2 regions of the Roseibium sp. SCP15 genome follow, and region 2 is predicted to be linked to the other one. Evidence: predicted binding sites of a transcription regulator. Region 2 holds the regulator's gene; the other holds the start of a gene.
What was found. Region 2 encodes PhoB, which activates phosphate uptake and scavenging genes when phosphate is short. Its sites were predicted from a motif close to TGTCATNNANCTGTCAT; they were not measured.
Positions count from the first base shown of each region.

Region 1: ABLO27_RS03785 (glycerophosphodiester phosphodiesterase family protein) is a predicted target of PhoB. The motif match lies at 1,623-1,639, and genes of this name have one in related genera.

Region 1 is NZ_JBDZYI010000001.1:817,385-820,800, reverse strand. Features, by position in the region: gene ABLO27_RS03790 (FecR domain-containing protein) at 1-575, opposite strand, end outside; gene ABLO27_RS03785 (glycerophosphodiester phosphodiesterase family protein) at 799-1,524, opposite strand; gene ABLO27_RS03780 (YceI family protein) at 1,963-2,547, shown strand; gene ABLO27_RS03775 (cytochrome b) at 2,602-3,186, shown strand; gene ABLO27_RS03770 (YceI family protein) at 3,211-3,416, shown strand, end outside.
Region 2 is NZ_JBDZYI010000002.1:168,791-172,206, reverse strand. Features, by position in the region: gene pstB (phosphate ABC transporter ATP-binding protein PstB) at 1-133, shown strand, start outside; gene phoU (phosphate signaling complex protein PhoU) at 165-863, shown strand; gene phoB (phosphate regulon transcriptional regulator PhoB) at 934-1,632, shown strand; gene ABLO27_RS08105 (threonine ammonia-lyase) at 1,707-2,705, opposite strand; gene ABLO27_RS08100 (ornithine cyclodeaminase family protein) at 2,850-3,416, shown strand, end outside.

The sequences.
Region 1 (3,416 bases), on a different contig from region 2:
TCGTGCACATTGACCTTGCCCCTGCCCACGTCGACATAGGCGCTGTTTTGATTTACACGAACCTTGAATTGGGTTCCCTTGACAACGGCGGCAAGAAACGGCGTTTCCACCTTGAAGTGTCGATACCAGCGTCGCTGAACGTCGACCTCTACCACACCGCGATCCTGATAAAGCACCGTCCGCTTAATCAGAAAACCTTTGGGCTCAAGAGTTACGATGGAATTGGGCGCGACGGTGAACTTTTCCTTACCTCGGCCAATGATTATGCGTCCACGACCGGTTTTCACCTTCCAGCCTCGTTGGATCTGCATCCCTTTTTGTGCAGCCAACTTCTTTCCGTCTTCCGCCTCGAAGGTCACACGTCCGATGACCCGCTCAACATACCAATGCCAACCATTACGAGCCCCCTCGCCTTCGGCTGAGTGCGCGTCAAAGGAAAGGAGAAGCATTGTTGCAAAGGCAATGACAATCAATGCGAGCTTCCGCGCCAGATCCAGCGAGAAATATCCCGATGCAGTCCGATGAACAGACTTACACCGATCGAAACAATCATCACCTACAGAACTGATATTCATTGCAAACCCCAACGAACTGGCAGGAAGGTCAAGGCAGAAGAATACCAATCGTTATTTAACCACTTCTAAATACTTATAATAAACACAAAGAACAATCATATTAACAAAATTTATTAAAATCTTATCTTCCTTCAATATACTCAGAAAAACTCAATCAAAACACTCATTTATTCGGTATTTATTTCGTTATTCCAATTCTCTTTCTCTTTGTTCATTCTCTTCGCTAGTCTAATACCAACATCTTCGTGTTTTTCTCTACATCCCTGAAAACCTCGACATGGTCGATGTTCATCTGTTCGATACCGCAGCGGACGGCTTTCTCGAACACGGCGCGATCAGCTCCGGCATAAAACAACTGCGTCACCAGCCCGGCCTCCCTGGCTTCGGCGACCAGGTTTTCATCGAAACAATCTTCGTGAAACTCCAGAATGTGCGCTTCCTGGGCAACGGCGCGTTCGACCGACCCGACATGGGCAAACAGCACCATGCGCTTGAGGTCAGGCACCTTTGCCCGCGCTTCTGCCCGAATGGACTGATCGAATGAGAAGGTCCACGCGTCATTCAACATGCCGCGCACGGCCAACATGTCCCGCACCTCACCCGGATCGCCTTCCTTGATCTCGACATAGGTTCCAATCCGGCCTTTGCATCGATCCAGAAAAGTGTCAAAGCGCGGGACGCGCTCTCCGGCGAACTCCGGGCCGAACCAACCGCCTGCATCAAGCCGGTCGATCTCGGAAGAATGCATATCGGCAAACCGGCCGCTGCCGTTGGTTGTTCGATCCACCGTCTCGTCGTGCATGACGTAAAGCACCCCGTCCTTTGACGGCCTCACGTCGAACTCGACCACATCCGCGCCAAGGTCGATGGCCTTTTCGAGTGCCACCAGCGTGTTTTCCGGCGCAGCAAGGCACGCCCCCCGGTGACACACTATGACTGCCTGTTTCACGATTGATTCTCCTTCATCTCCAGACAATGCCTGGAGTCACGTTTGGCTGATGGCGCTTTGGACTTGAGGGAAACTGTTCAAACAGATGCACGCGATTGGTGATGGAATGATGACACAACAATTTTCTTCAATAATTCAGCCCCTTGCCTCTCCACAAGACAAACTGCAGATGTCCAAGCTACTCAACTGGAATTGATTCTTCAGTTACCCGACCTTCAGTTTACCCTCGTCGGGCACCGGATGTGCACCTTAACAAGGTGGACAGGCAAATGTCTGACTTCAATGACGGAAATGAGAGAAAGCCGGCCAGAGCGACAGACGTGGAATTGTTCAGCCAACACGAACAGACAGTCAAATAGCGCTCGCGTTTTTTTTACATATATCTGGCTGGCAGCGTTCATGAGCGAACGCTCCCGAAACAGTCAAAGAGGTTTGATCATGATCCGTTTTGCAGCTTCAGCGCTTGCTTTGTCCCTACTGGCCGGAACCGCCGTTGCCGAACCTGTCGCCTATGATTTCGACAAGTCTCACGCCAATTTGTCCTTTACCTACAATCACCTTGGATACTCCACCACAGATGGCCGTTTCGGCAACTGGGAAGGAAACCTCCAGATCGACAAGGACACGCCGTCCAATTCTTCCGTCGAGTTTACCATCGACATCGACAGCCTCGACACCTTCTGGGCGGATCGGGACACTCACCTCAAGAGCGCCGACTTCTTTGATGCTGCAAAGTTTCCCAAAGCAACCTTCAAAAGCACCAAGGTTGAGCAAACCGGTGAAAACCAGCTGGAAGTCACCGGCGACATGACTATTCGGGACATCACCAAGCCGGTCACCCTCCAGGTTCAGGTGACCGCAATGGGTGAACACCCCATGGCCAAAAAAGAAGCTGCCGGCTTTGCCGTTACGACCGTGCTGAAACGGTCTGACTTCGGCATGGACAAGTATGTTCCCTATGTCAGTGACGAAGTGAACGTGACTTTCCACGCAGAAGCGCTTACCGCTGCTCAGACCAACTAAAGAAAACTCTCCGGAAGCCGGTTCCGACCGGCTTCCCTTTCCAGGGAACAGGCCATGCTGCGCAATACAACGACAGGGTATGGGCAAATAGCCATCTTCTTCCATTGGACGATGGCTCTCCTGATTATCGGCATGCTTGCTTTTGGTCTTTACCTGACCACGCTGCCGCAAACCGACCCTGCGACTTTCCAGCTTTTCCAGCTGCACAAGTCCATCGGGTTTGTGGTTCTGACGCTTGGTGTGCTGCGGTTGGTCTGGCGCGTGTTCAATCCGTCACCAAAACTTCCCGAAGGCATGCACCCGCTGGAAAAAATCGGGGCGCATCTTGGTCATGTCGGTCTCTACGCACTTATTTTCGCCATGCCGATCACCGGCTGGTTCATGGTGTCCGCTTCGCCTTGGGGCATTCCGACAATTCTGTTCAATGTGCAACCAGTACCTCACTTGCCGGTTCCTGAAATTCTGGGGTCCAAGGAACAGGCAGAGAGCTTCTTCAAACTATTGCATGCGTATGGTGCCTACCTGCTGATCGCACTGATCGTGGTACATGTCGCCGCAGCACTGAAGCATCATTTCATTGCCAGGGATGACACGCTGAGGCGCATGGTCTCCACGGCACCTGCAAAAAATGACACCTGACAGAAAGCTTTAGGAAAATACTACATGGCTCTGAAAAAACTAGTATACGCCCTCCCCATACTGGCCATCTCGACGCTCTCCGGCCCTGCGCTTGCAGACACATGGACTGTCGACCCGGCGCAGAGCACGCTTGGCTTTGAGGTCAATCAGGCCGGCAACACGCTTGCAGGTACCTTTGCCTCCTGGACCGCAAGCATCGATTTTGACCCGAACGCACCGGAAGCTGCGAA
Region 2 (3,416 bases):
GGCAGCCCGTGTATCGCAGCGCACCGCATTCTTCCATCTCGGCATTCTCGTCGAAGAAGGTCCGACCGAAGACATCTTCACAAATCCGAAAGACAAACGTACGCAGGACTATATCACTGGCCGCTTCGGCTAAGTGGCTACGCGAATTCTGAAAGGGACACTGGATGTCTGAACACACAGTCACGGCCTATGACGACGAATTGACCGCAATGGCCGGCAAGGTCGCCGAAATGGGCGGTCTGGCGGAAAAAGCGTTTGCTGATGCTGTTTCCGCACTGGTCTCGCAAGATATCGAACTGGCACGCGTCACGGTTCAGCAGGACGAACGCTTGGACGCCTTGCATCAGGACATTGAAGCAAAGCTGATCGAAATGATTGTCCGTCGCCAGCCGATGGGGCAGGACCTGCGGGAAATCACCGCCGCGACGCGCATTGCCAACGATCTGGAACGTGTTGGCGATTTGGCCAAGAACGTTGCCAAACGGACGATCGCGATCGACAGCAATCTTCAGTCCAAGAAACTGGCCATCGGTGTGGAACACATGACCGAATTGGCCCTTGCACAGCTGAAGCAGGTTCTGGACGCCTATACGCGCAAGGACGCGGAAGCGGCGAGACGCGTTCAGGAAGCCGACGCTGAAATCGATGCGATCTACACATCGCTCTTTCGGGAGCTGTTGACCTACATGATGGAAGATCCCCGCGTGATCACTCAATGCGTCCATCTTCTGTTCTGTGCCAAGAACATCGAGCGTATTGGCGATCATGCAACCAACATTGCTGAAAACGTCTTTTATATGGTGACTGGCGATCGTCTGCCGGAAGACCGTGCAAAACAGGACGAGACGACCCACGCGGTCTGACAGCTGGAACCCGGTTGGAAATTGGTGACCGGAACGGCAGCATCTGCTGCCGAAACTGGAGCGAGAACGTATGCCGAAGGTGCTTATCGTTGAGGACGAAGAACCACTTAGCCTTCTGTTGAGGTACAACCTGGAAGCGGAAGGATACTCGGTCGAGTCCTGTGCACGTGGTGATGAAGCTGAAATCCGGTTGCGGGAAACCCAGCCCGATCTCCTCCTTCTGGATTGGATGTTGCCGGGGCTGTCGGGCATTGAACTATGCCGCCGGCTTCGCGCGCGTGAAGATACCGAGCGTCTGCCTGTCATCATGCTGACGGCCCGCGGGGAAGAAGCCGAGCGCATTCGAGGTCTTTCAACCGGAGCAGATGACTACGTCGTCAAGCCGTTTTCCGTGCCTGAGCTGATGGCTCGTGTCCGTGCGATCCTCCGCCGCGCAAGCCCGGAAGTTGTTTCCACAATGCTTCGGTCGGGTGACATCGAACTTGACCGTGAAACCCATCGGGTGCGCCGCAATACCAAGGAAATTCACCTGGGGCCGACCGAGTTCCGCCTTCTGGAATTTCTGATGACCTCCCCGGGCCGGGTGTTCTCTCGAGAGCAGCTGTTGGACGGCGTATGGGGCCATGATGTCTATGTCGACGAGCGCACGGTCGACGTCCATGTCGGCCGACTTCGCAAGGCGCTCAACAAGGGCAAGGCCAAGGATCCGATCCGCACGGTGCGCGGTGCCGGCTACGCATTTAATGATCAGTTTTCGATGGCAAGCTGACTACGGCTGAAAACATCGGGAGGGTGGAGTGCTCACCCGCCCGAACCGGTTGTCCGGCCGCATGGCCGCTCCGGTCAGCTTATCCAGAACGTTTCTGATTGCTGCGCATCCTTGAGCCCGAACGCTGACAACGCTCGATCAAGAGAGATGTTGTTCCCGGTGAGAAGAGTTGCGGCTTTTTTCCCTTCAAGCAGCGAGCCATACCGCCTCATGGCGGCAACCCCGGCTGCTGCACCGCCTTCCACCAGGCATTTTTCCTTGGCGAGAATAAACTTCATCGCTTCGAGAATTTCACTCTCCGGCACCTGAACAAAGTCGTCTACCAGTTTCCTGCACATGGCGAAGGTGTATTGGTTGTCGGCCGGTATCGGGCCGGGTAGGGCATCGGCGATGGAAGGTTTTTCGTCGACCTCGACGATATGGCCGACCTTGATACTTTCGATCATGGCGGCCCCATGCTCAAGGGAAACCCCAATGACCTTGATGTCCGGCTTCAGGCTCTTCAGCGCCTTGGCGGTTCCGGCCATGAGCCCGCCACCGCTCAATTGAACGAAGACAATGTCGAGGGCCGGCTGGTCGGCCAGCAGCTCCAGGCCGATGGTGCCTTGCCCGGCGATGACATGCGGATCATCGAAAGGAGATACAAAGAGAAGGCCGTCTCGTTCCGCAATGCGCCGCGCTTCCGCGTCTGCGTCATCCTGCGTTTGTCCGTGAACGATCACTTCCGCCCCGAAATCGTACAGCCCGCCAATCTTTTCGGGAGGTATGATTTCGGTGACACAGACGACGGCACGAATGTTCAGCTGCCTTGCCATATAGGCGACGGCACGACCGTGATTGCCACTTGATACGGTGATGACACCGCGTGATTTCTGAGTTTCGTCGAGAGACAGAAGCTTGTTGGCCGCGCCGCGCAGCTTGAAGGCGCCGGTATCGTGCATCGTTTCCATTTTCAGCCAGATCGACGCGCTCAGCTCTGTCGACAGAGCATGAGATTTGCGCAGCGGAGTGGGGCGCACATAGCCCGCTATCCGTTGTTGCGCAGCATGAATCTCGTCCAACTCAACCATCATTTTTCCGTCTCTCGGCTGTTTCGAAAACAGGGCTTCAGAATGAGTGTTGACAAAATATTCTAAATTAGACAATTTGTCTATAACGCTGAAACGACCCCGCAAGATGGGTCGCGAATTGGGTGACGTTCTGACAGAGAGATGCAGATGCGGCTGGTGAATAAGCAGGAAATCTTGGCGCAGATTGACGAGCGCGCGGTACTTGCGGAGATCGAAGAAGGCTTCAGGTCTTTCGCTCGGGGCGAGGCCCAGGTCGCGCCGGTTACCCACCTGGCGTTCCAAAAGGCAAATGGCGAGTGCCACATCAAATGCGCTCACGTCGGTGAAGACGAGGTTTTTACCGTCAAGCTTGCCACCGGGTTCTATGACAATCCGGAAAGGGGGCTTTCTTCCAGCAACGGCTTCATGGCCGTCATTTCGGCTGAGACGGGAACTCCCTTGGCAATCCTGCAGGATGAAGGCGCATTGACCGATTTGCGCACGGCACTTGCGGGCGTCATTGCAGGTCGCATGGGCGCGCGGCAGGGTGCCAAGGCACTCGGCGTGATCGGGACCGGTATCCAGGCCCGTCTGCAAGCGCAGCTCTATTGCAAACTTCTCGGTTTCACCCGGGTTGCCGTCTGGGGGCGGTCGGAAGAGAAAGCTGCAACGCTGGTCCAGGAGCTTTCTATGGAGCTTGAAGGTGTTCCGGTTGCGCATGCGGAAAGCGTGGAA